DNA from 3 places in the Modestobacter sp. SYSU DS0875 genome. Region 1 is predicted to be linked to each of the others. Evidence: predicted binding sites of a transcription regulator. Region 1 holds the regulator's gene; each other region holds the start of a gene.
What was found. Region 1 encodes LexA, which represses DNA repair genes until DNA is damaged. Its sites were predicted from a motif close to TCGAACANNTGTTCGA; they were not measured.
Positions count from the first base shown of each region.

Region 1 (3,385 bases):
TGGGTGTTCACCCAGGCCGGTGGGCGGGGCACCATCCTGGTGGTGCTCATCGGACTGGTGGGCTGGCTGTCCTGGCGGCACCGCACGGCGGTGCCGCTGGTCCGCGTCCTGCTGGCCCTGCTGCTGCTCACCGCGGCGGTCTACGCGGTCAAGTGGGGCACCGGGCGCACCGCGCCCGCCTATCCGGGCTCCTACTTCCACCGGGGCGGGGAGAGCTTCCCGTCCGGGCACGTGGCGAACGCCGTGCTGATGTGGGGCGTGGCCCGCTGGCAGGTCGTCGAGTACGGCCTGCACGCCCGGCTGCAACGAGCGGCCTGGCTGCTCAGCGTGCTGGGGCCGTTGGTCACAGGAGTGGCCATGGTGGCGCTGAACTTCCACTGGGTCACCGATGCAGTCGTGGGGGCGGCCGTCGGCGTCGTGCTCTTGGGCGTGGTTCATGCACTCGACGCAGTCGTGGTGTCACGCTGGGTCCGTGCCAGAGTGGGCCGGCCGCACGCGTAGCCGCGCCGGCCGCCGTTGCCTGGCGGACGGGGCGCTCCTCGCCCTGCCCGCGGCGGTCCTGCTAGCGGTCCTGCCAGCACCGGCGGCGCTCGCCGAGGAGGCCGCGCCGAGCACGCGCTGCACCATCACCGACGCGCGGCTGCCGGAGATCTCCGGCCTGGCCAGCGCCGGGGAGACGCTCCTGGCGATGAACGACGGTGGTGACCGGGCGGAGGTCCACGTCCTCGACACCACCTGCGCCGTCGCGGAGCTGCGGTCGGGGAGCGTCGACCCGTACGACCCCGAGGACCTCGCCCTGGCCGCGGACGGCACGGTGTGGCTGGCCGACATCGGCGACAACAACGCCGCCCGGGAGACCGTCGCGCTGATCGGGTTGCGCCCCGACGGGGGCACCACGCTGACCCGGCTCACCTACCCGGACGGGGCGCACGATGCCGAGGCGCTGCTGCTGGCGCCCGACGGCACGCCGTACCTGGTGACCAAGGAGGTGCTCGGCTCCTCCGGCGTGTACCGCCCGGATGCGCCACTGGCCGACGGGGCCACGGTGCCGATGACCCGGGTGGTCGGGCTGGGCTTCACCCTGACCGGCACGCCGGGTGGGCCGGTCGGCCGCGCGGGGCAGCTGCTGGTGACCGGGGGCGCGGTGTCGGCGGACGGGCAGCGCATCGCCCTGCGCACCTACACCGACGCCTACGTCTGGCCGCTGACCGGTTCCGACGTGGCCGGCGCGCTGTCCGGCGCGCCGGTCCGGATCGCGCTCCCCGACTCACCGCAGGGCGAGGCGATCACCTTCGCGGCGAACAACCGCGACCTGCTGGTCACCAGCGAGGGGCTGCCGGCGCCGGTGACCCTGGTCCCGGTGCCCGGTGAGCCCGCTCCGGGCACCGCCACCGTTGCGACGCCGGACGCGGGGCCCACCGGTGAGCTCGTGACCGCGGCCCCGGGCGTGCCCCCGGTGACGGCCGGGATCATCGCGGCTGGTGTGGCCACCGTCGTCGTCTGGATCGGGGGCAAGGTCCGCCGCCGGCGGGAGTGACCCCCTGCGGGAGTGACCCCCTGCGGGAGTGACCCCCTGAACCCCGCCTGCGGCGGGGCATGCCCAGCCGCAGGCGGTGGCCGGGGTCAGACCCGGCGCAGCACCGTCACGACCCGGCCGAGGACGGTGGCGTCGTCGCCGGGGATCGGCGCATAGGCGGGGTTGTGCGGCAGCAGCCACACGTGCCCGTCGCGGCGCTTGTACGTCTTCACGGTCGCCTCACCGTCGATCATCGCCGCGACGATCTCGCCGTTCTCGGCGGTGGGTTGCTGGCGGACCACCACCCAGTCGCCGTCGCAGATCGCGGCCTCGACCATCGAGTCACCGGTGACCTTGAGCATGAACAGCGTGCCCTCACCGACCAGTTCGCGGGGCAGCGGGAAGACGTCTTCGACCGCCTGCTCCGCCAGCACCGGGCCACCGGCGGCGATGCGGCCCACCAGCGGCACGTAGGTGGGCGCCGGGGCGCCCGCCTCGTCGACGCCACTGGCCGCACCGGCGGCGGCGAGTGCATCGGCCGAGGCGTCGGCACCGACCGTCGCGCCGTGCTCGCCCGGCAGCCGAACGTCCAGTGCGCGCGGCCGGTTGGGGTCGCGGCGCAGCCACCCCTTGCGCTGCAGCACCGAGAGCTGGTGGGCGACCGAGGAGGCGGAGGAGAGGCCGACGGCCTCGCCGATCTCGCGGACCGAGGGCGGGTAGCCCCGGCGTTCGATGGAGTCGCGGATGACCTCCAGCACCCGGCGCTGGCGCTGGGTGAGCCCGTCGCCGGCCTCGCTGCGGTCGGGGAACTCGCGCACGGCCGCGCCGCCGGTGTCCTCGGTGGCCTCCGCCGCCTGCCCGGCCGGGCGCCTGCGTCGGCTCGACCCCTTGCGCTCGTCCGCCGTCCGGCCGTCGACCGCCATGTGTCCTCCTCGTCCGGCTGCGCGCGCAGCTGCCCGGTGGCATCCCGCCTGCCGGGGCGGGGTGGGACGCCGTCGTGGTCTCCCTGCGCACGGTAGCGGCTCGGCGGCTGCGGTTCAAACACGTGTTCGAACACCCGCCGTGTCGGTGCGCTCCTGTCGGTGGCGTGCGGTAGACATCGCACAGACGTTCGAATCGAACAGGCGTTCGAGATCGCACCCGAGGGGTGCCTGCTGTGAGGAGTGCACCGATGGTCATCGCCGAGTACCCGGACACCACCGTCGCCCCGCTCCGCCCGCCGCTCCGGCTGGTCCCGCCGGCGCCCGTCGCGCGGATGGGGTCCGCGGGGCGGGTCGGACCCCGCCCGGCCCGGCGTCCACCGGTGCGTCCCGGTGGGCGGCCGGGGCCCTCGTCGGGGGTCGCGGTGGCGCGGCCCGTCCGTGGTGGCGACTGTGGCCCGCCCCGGGCTGCCGCTCCGTGCCCGTCGGCCGGGGAGTGGGCGGAGCTGCCGCTGCGACTCACCCGCCGCGGCCGGCGCGCGGTGGCGGCACTGTCGGTGGCGGTCGGCCTGGGGGTGGCGGTGGGCACGCTCGCGGTGGTCGCCGACGGGGAGCCCGCGCTGCAGCTGGCCGGCGCCGGCACGGTGGTGGTCCAGCCCGGCGACACGCTCTGGTCGATCGCCGGTGACCTGGCGCCGGACGAGGACCGGCGCGCGGTTGTCGACGCGATCCTCGATCGCAACGACCTCGAGGACGTCGTGCTGCAGCCCGGTCAGGTGCTCGAGCTGCCCTGATGAGGTGCGCCGGGCCCGTCGCCACGGGCCCCGGCTGTGACGCGTGGGTGCGCGAGCGGCGGGCGGGTCAGCTGCGGAACACGACACGCACGACAGGGCTTGCACACCTGTAGGGGTGGCCGTACGGTTCCACCACAACATCTAGTGCTTACACG
Region 1 is NZ_JBJHAH010000001.1:59,859-63,243, forward strand. It holds gene ACI79Y_RS00275 (phosphatase PAP2 family protein) at 1-501, shown strand, start outside; gene ACI79Y_RS00280 (hypothetical protein) at 473-1,537, shown strand; gene lexA (transcriptional repressor LexA) at 1,624-2,439, opposite strand; gene ACI79Y_RS00290 (LysM peptidoglycan-binding domain-containing protein) at 2,688-3,230, shown strand.

Region 2 (3,385 bases), 170 kb from region 1:
ATCACGAGCACGCCGAGCAGGCCGTCCGGGCCACCCTGACCGTGCTCGGGCAGCGGTTGTCGACCGAGGCGAAGGACCTGGCCGCCCAGCTGCCGCCCGAGCTCGCCTCGGCGATGCCCACCGACGGGTCGGTCGAGCGCTTCGGCCTGACCGAGTTCTACGGCCGCGTCGCCGAACTCGAGGGGCAGGGCTGCACCCCGGAGCAGGCGCGGCAGCACGCGCGTGCGGTCACCGCCGGGCTCCGCGAAGCGGTGGGCTCCGAGTACCTGCACGTGCTCGACCAGCTCCCCGACGACTACGGCGACCTCACGCACACCGAGAACGCGCACCACTGACGACCGGCTGCCCCTCCGGGTCGCCGGAGCGACGCCGGCGACCCGGAGGGGAGGAACTCAGACCAGCCGACGCGCGGTGTTGTAGCCCCACATGTCGATGCTGGCGACGCGGACGACGTCACCGCTGGTCGGCGCGTGCACCATCAGCCCGTCGCCCAGGTAGATGCCCACGTGCCCGACGGGGGAGTAGTAGAAGACCAGGTCACCGGGCTGCAGGTGCGCCCGGTCGACGTGCACGCCCATGGTGGACTGCATCCGCGACGAGTGCGGCAGGTCGACGCCGGCCGCCCGGAAGGCGAACTGGGTGAGGCCCGAGCAGTCGTAGACGTTCGGACCGGCCCCGGCCCACACGTAGGGCTTGCCGAGCTGGGCCATCGCGGTGTCGATGACCACCTGGGCGGCGGAGGTCGGTGCGGCCGTCGCCGCGACCGGCGCGGCGATCGGAGCCGTGGCCGGCGGGGCGGCGCCCCCGGCGTTGGCCTGGGCGGCGAGCGGGGTGAGCACCACGCCGGCGCCGGTGAGCAACGCGATCAGCGCGCCCTTGGCCGAGCGGGTGGAACGACGAGCAGAGGTGGTGCGCAGGGTCGTCATGGAACGACGAGTTCTCCTTGTTCTCCTCAACCGCCTACCGAGTTAGCTGACGGGTTCGGGCGGGGAACTCGCCCGGCGCGGCCACACGTGCGTGCGGCCGCGCTTCACCCCGGAACTGCGGTGGGTCCCCGGTCCAGGCGGCGGCTGCAGCGTGCGCAGCCGACGTCCGGTTCGGCGGTGCCGTCCGGGTGTCACCAGGTGCGGTGACGGTCGGACCCGGTCGGCCGCGACGACGCTAGGTGGCGATCTGGTGGTCCGCAGCCGCCGTCGTCGGCCGGATCCGGACGGTCTCGGACTGCGACTCGCCGTCGTGACCGTGGCAAACGTGAGGCCGGCCCCGGCGTTTCTCGGGAAGTTGCGAACTGATGAAGGGGCGGCGCGTGACAACGCGTCGTGTTCAGAACCTAACCAGCTGACGAACGGCCCGACCCTCGGGAGATGGCTCGGTCGTGAGCGGTCGGGCCGCTACCGTCAAGGGGGGTTGTCTGACCTGTGGACAGGCGTCTGACCTGCGGGTTCGGGTGGAGATGAGGCGCTGACTGCGCTAGTGTTCGAACATAGATTCGAATGGCGAAGGGGGTGTCGTGAGCGACGTACTGACGCTGGACGCCCCTGCGCCGAACGTGGTCGCGGAGTTGCCCGCCGATGATTTGGAGGGGTTGTTCGGGTCGCCGTTGTCGGCCGCGCTGGACGCATTAGCGGCCGAGGACCTGCACGCGTTCGGCGATGGTGAGCTGCTGGACCGGGTGGGCGAGCTGGTGCAGCTGCAGAACCGGGCGGCGGCGGAGCTGGCCCGCACGGTGCGCGCCTGTGAGCTCGCGCAGGCGGCCGAGCGGGACGGGTTGGCGTCGATGCGGTCGTGGCTGATCGGGCACGCGCGGTTGTCGGCGGCGGAGGCGTCACGGGTGGTGCGGGCCGGGCGGGCGCTGGAGCACTACCCCGCGATGGCCGGAGGGTTCGCGGACGGGGCGATCACCGCCGCCCAGGTCGACGTCGTGGCGTCTGCGGTGGGGGAGCGGGAGCGGGAGCAGGCCGCGGAGCAGGGGATCGACCTGGGTGCGTTCGATCAGGCGTGGGCGGATGTGGCGCGGGAGGCGCCGCACGCCTCGCTCGGTGCGGCGGTGCGGGCCTTCGAAGAAGCGCTCGACCCGGACGGGCCGGAGCCGGACCCGACCGAAGGGCGGCGGCTGTCGATCGCCAAGCACGCTGACGGCAGCGTCACCGGTCGGTTCGACCTGGATGCGGTGGGTGGGGAGAAGGTGCAAGCCGCGATCGAGTCGATCGTGCAGGCCAACCGCCCCAAGGGTGACGAGCGGACCCGCGCCCAGCAGAACGCCGACGCACTCGTGCAGCTCTGCGACAACCAACTCGCCTCGGGGAACCTGCCGACGTTGCGGACGGTGAAGCCGCACGTGGTGGTCGGAATCGACCTGGACGACCTCGTCGAGGACGCGACCGGCCCGGGGGCTACGCAGACGGGGTTCGGGGCGACGATCTCCGCCGCCCGCGCCCGCTACCTGGCCTGCGACGGGAGCATCTCCCGGATTGTGATGGGCCCCGACGGAACCCCGTTGGACCTGGGTCGGGACCACCGGGTGGTCACCCCCGGACTACGGCGGGCCGTCGAACGGCGGGACAAGGGCTGCGTGTTCACCGGCTGCGGCGCCCCGACCTGGTGGTGCGACGTCCACCACCTGATCCACTGGCTGCACGGTGGTGAGACGTCGTTGAGCAACTCCGCACTGCTGTGCGAACGGCACCACACCAAGGTCCACCACGGCTTCCGGGTGGAGCGACAACCCAACGGCCGATGGCGTACCTGGCGACCCGACGGCAGCGAAATCCTCATCGGACCGCTGCTCACCTGATTGCCTTTTCGGGGCACCCTTACTTCCGCCCTCCCGCGTGTCTGGAGATCCGTCGGCATGACCTGCCGCGACGATTGGTGAGCGGCCTGTCGGGGTGCTCCGAGATCGCTGCCGGCGGCTGGTTGGGGATGGCGTGACACGCGAGGCGCAAGAAGCGTCGATGAGCGGGATCTGCCAGCTTCCAGGGTGTCTTTGGTGGAGTTCGCCTGCCTGAAAGCGCTCCCTCTGGACCTAGTTTCGGAACAGAACGTCCACAGACAACGGGGAGCACGACATGACCGACGCACCCGCGCCGGAGCAGGCCCAGGCCACGGGCAAGAAGCCGCTGTACAAGCGCGCCTGGTTCATCGTCCTTGCGGTGATCGCGGTCCTTGTGATTGGCGCCAACCTCGGCGGCACCGACACCGAGGACGCCACCGCCTCGGCCAGCAGTGACAGCACGTCCGATGGGGCTGCTCCGGCCGAGGACGCCGCAGCTCCCACCGCTGAGGAGATCGCCGTCGAAGAGGAGCCGGGCAACCCCGGCATCGGCGAGCCGGCTGCCGACGGCAAGTTCAACTTCGTGGTGAACGGCGTCGACTGCAGCACGAC
Region 2 is NZ_JBJHAH010000001.1:225,102-228,486, forward strand. It holds gene ACI79Y_RS00955 (DUF2267 domain-containing protein) at 1-335, shown strand, start outside; gene ACI79Y_RS00960 (C40 family peptidase) at 393-926, opposite strand; cyclic di-AMP (ydaO/yuaA leader) riboswitch at 944-1,079, opposite strand; gene ACI79Y_RS00965 (DUF222 domain-containing protein) at 1,601-2,794, shown strand; gene ACI79Y_RS00970 (DUF4352 domain-containing protein) at 3,069-3,385, shown strand, end outside.
Region 2: a site for LexA is predicted at 1,478-1,493, ahead of ACI79Y_RS00965 (DUF222 domain-containing protein). Genes of this name have one in related genera too.

Region 3 (3,385 bases), on a different contig from region 1:
CCGCCAGGGATCCCTGGTGGCCACCAGCTTCCACCCCGAGCTCACCGGTGACATCCGGGTGCACGCGTCCTTCGTGGAACTGGTGCGGGCAGCCCGTGCCCGGGACCAGCGTTCCGACGGCGCCATCGCAGGCGCCGGCAGTGGAGGGGGTAAGTCGTGAGCGGCCATTCCAAGTGGGCGACGACCAAGCACAAGAAGGCCGGGATCGACGCCAAGCGCGGCAAGCTCTTCGCCAAGCTGATCAAGAACATCGAGGTGGCCGCCCGCACCGGCGGCGGTGACCCGGCGGGCAACCCGACGCTGTTCGACGCCATCCAGAAGGCGAAGAAGAGCTCGGTGCCCAACGACAACATCGACCGCGCGGTCAAGCGCGGTTCGGGTGCCGAGGCCGGCGGCGTCGACTACCAGGGGATCACCTACGAGGGCTACGCGGCGGCCGGGGTCGCCGTCCTGATCGAGTGCCTCACCGACAACAAGAACCGGTCGGCGATGGAGGTGCGCACCGCGATGACCCGCAACGGTGGCACCATGGCCGACCCGGGTTCGGTGTCCTACCTGTTCTCCCGCAAGGGCGTGGTCGTGGTGCCGGCCGCCGGCCACACCGAGGACGACGTGCTGCTGGCCGTGCTGGACGCCGGGGCCGAGGAGGTCCGCGACCTGGGCGACACCTTCGAGGTGGTCAGCGAGCCCGGTGACATGGTCGCCGTCCGCACCGCGTTGCAGGAGGCCGGCATCGAGTACGACTCCGCCGACATGGGCTTCGTGCCCAGCGTGCAGGTGGAGCTCGACGTCGACGGCGCGGCCAAGGTGTTCAAGCTCATCGACGCCCTCGAGGACCTCGACGACGTGCAGAACGTCTACGCGAACTACGCCGTCTCCGACGAGGTCATGGAGCAGGTCACCGCCGACGCCTGAGGAAGGACCCCGCTGCCCCCGCCACTCGCAGGCTCGCGGCGGGGGCAGCGGGGCCGACGGCTGATGGCGTGTCGCCGCCGTCTCCGGCCCGCGGCCCGGTTAGCGTCCCCATCGAACATCTGTTCGTGCGAAGGTGGGAGTGTGGGCATGCGCGTGCTCGGCATCGACCCGGGCCTCACCCGGTGCGGCTGGGGAGTGGTCGAGGGGCGGCCCGGTGGCCGGCCGACCGCGCTGGGGGTCGGCGTCGTGCGCACGTCCCCCGACCTGGACCTGGAACTCCGGCTGCTGGAGGTGCACACCGCCGTGACCGCACTGCTGCGCGAGCACCGGCCCACGGCCGTGGCCATCGAGCGCGTCTTCACCCAGAACAACAAGGGGACGGCGACCGGCACCGCCCAGGCCGCCGGGGTCGCCGCCCTCGCCGCCGCCCAGGCCGACCTCCCCGTCGCCTGGCACACGCCCAGCGAGGTCAAGGCCGCCATCTCCGGCAACGGCCGCGCCGACAAGGAGCAGGTCACCCTCATGGTCACCCGGGTGCTCGGGCTGGCCAGCCCGCCGAAGCCGGCCGACGCCGCCGATGCGCTGGCGCTGGCGATCTGCCACACCTGGCGCGCGCCCGCTCAGCACCGGCTGCGCACCGCGGCGCTCGCCGGGGGCATCGGCGCGCCGCTGCCCGGCGCCCGCACCGTGCCGCGCTGGACGGGGGTGTCGGCCCGATGATCGCCTCGGTCGACGGCCGGGTCGCGGCCGTCTCGCCCGACGGCGCGGTCGTCGAGGTCGGCGGGGTCGGGCTCTCGGTGCAGTGCACCCCGGGCACGATCGCGCGGCTGCAGGTGGGGGAGCAGGCGCGGCTGTCGACCAGCCTCGTCGTCCGGGAGGACTCGCTCACCCTCTACGGCTTCGCCGACGACGACGAGCGCCAGCTGTTCGAGCTGCTGCAGACCGCCAACGGCGTCGGTCCCCGGCTGGCCCAGGCGGTGCTGGCGATCCACCCGCCCCGCGAGGTGCGCCGGGCCGTGTCGATGGGCGACCTCAAGGCGCTGATGCAGGTCCCGGGCATCGGCAAGAAGGGCGCCGAGCGGCTGGTGCTGGAGCTGCGCGACCGCCTGGGTGCGACCACCGTCGACACCCAGCTCGACGGTGGCCCGCTGCCCGCCGGGCTGGCGCCGGTCACCCCGGTCGCGCCGTGGCGCGACCAGCTGACCGCAGCGCTGGTGGGGCTGGGCTGGTCCGGCCGCGAGGCGGAGACGGCGCTGGCCGCGCTGGAGCCGGTCGCCGAGGAGCAGCAGGCCGCCGGCGGGGTGCAGGTGGCGGTGCTGCTGCGGCAGGCGCTGCAGATCCTGGGCCGCTCGTGACCTCCCCGTTCGACCGGTCGCTGACCGGGGAGGCCGCCGAGGGGTACGGCCGGGACTTCTCGGTCGAGGCCCAGTCGCTGCCGGGGTCGCTGTCGGGTGGCGCCGGTGACGAGGAGCGGGTGGTCGAGTCGGCCCTGCGCCCGCACTCGCTGGCCGACTTCATCGGCCAGCCGAAGGTGGCCCGCCAGCTCGACCTGGTGCTGGAGGGCGCCAAGCGCCGCGGCCGCCCGCCGGACCACGTGCTGTTGTCCGGCCCGCCCGGACTGGGCAAGACCAGCCTCGCGCTCATCATCGGCTCCGAGCTCGGCACGGCGGTGAAGATCACCAGCGGCCCGGCGATCGAGCGGTCGGGTGACCTGGCCGCGATGCTGTCCAACCTCGGCTCCGGTGACGTGCTGTTCATCGACGAGATCCACCGCATCGCCCGCCCGGCCGAGGAACTGCTCTACATGGCGATGGAGGACTTCCGGGTCGACGTCGTGGTCGGCAAGGGGCCCGGCGCGACCGCCATCCCGCTGGAGATCAACCCCTTCACCCTGGTGGGCGCCACCACCCGCGCCGGCCTGCTCACCGGCCCGCTGCGCGACCGGTTCGGCTTCGTCGGGCAGATGGAGTTCTACGAGACCGCCGACCTGCAGCGGGTCCTCGCCCGCAGCGCCGACCTGCTCGGGGTCGAGCTCACCGACGACGGCTCGGGAGAGATCGCCGGCCGCTCGCGGGGCACGCCGCGGATCGCCAACCGGCTGCTGCGCCGGGTCCGGGACTTCGCCGAGGTGCGCGCCGACGGCCGGATCACCCGCGACGTCGCCCGGGCGGCCCTGGCCCTCTACGACGTCGACGAGCTCGGCCTGGACCGGCTGGACCGGGCCGTCCTGGATGCGCTGGTGACCAAGTTCGGTGGCGGCCCGGTGGGGGTGGCCACCCTGGCGGTCGCCGTGGGGGAGGAGCCGCACACCGTCGAGGAGGTCTGCGAGCCCTTCCTGGTGCGTGCCGGACTGCTGGCCCGCACGCCCCGCGGACGGGTGGCCACCGAGGCGGCCTTCTCCCACCTGGGGCACCCGGTGCCGCGTGGGGGTGTTGCGCTCAGTGGGAGCACAGGTGACCGGCCGCCCGAC
Region 3 is NZ_JBJHAH010000006.1:87,983-91,367, reverse strand. It holds gene pdxT (pyridoxal 5'-phosphate synthase glutaminase subunit PdxT) at 1-160, shown strand, start outside; gene ACI79Y_RS05075 (YebC/PmpR family DNA-binding transcriptional regulator) at 157-915, shown strand; gene ruvC (crossover junction endodeoxyribonuclease RuvC) at 1,063-1,635, shown strand; gene ruvA (Holliday junction branch migration protein RuvA) at 1,632-2,270, shown strand; gene ruvB (Holliday junction branch migration DNA helicase RuvB) at 2,267-3,385, shown strand, end outside.
Region 3: a site for LexA is predicted at 1,027-1,042, ahead of ruvC (crossover junction endodeoxyribonuclease RuvC). Genes of this name have one in related genera too.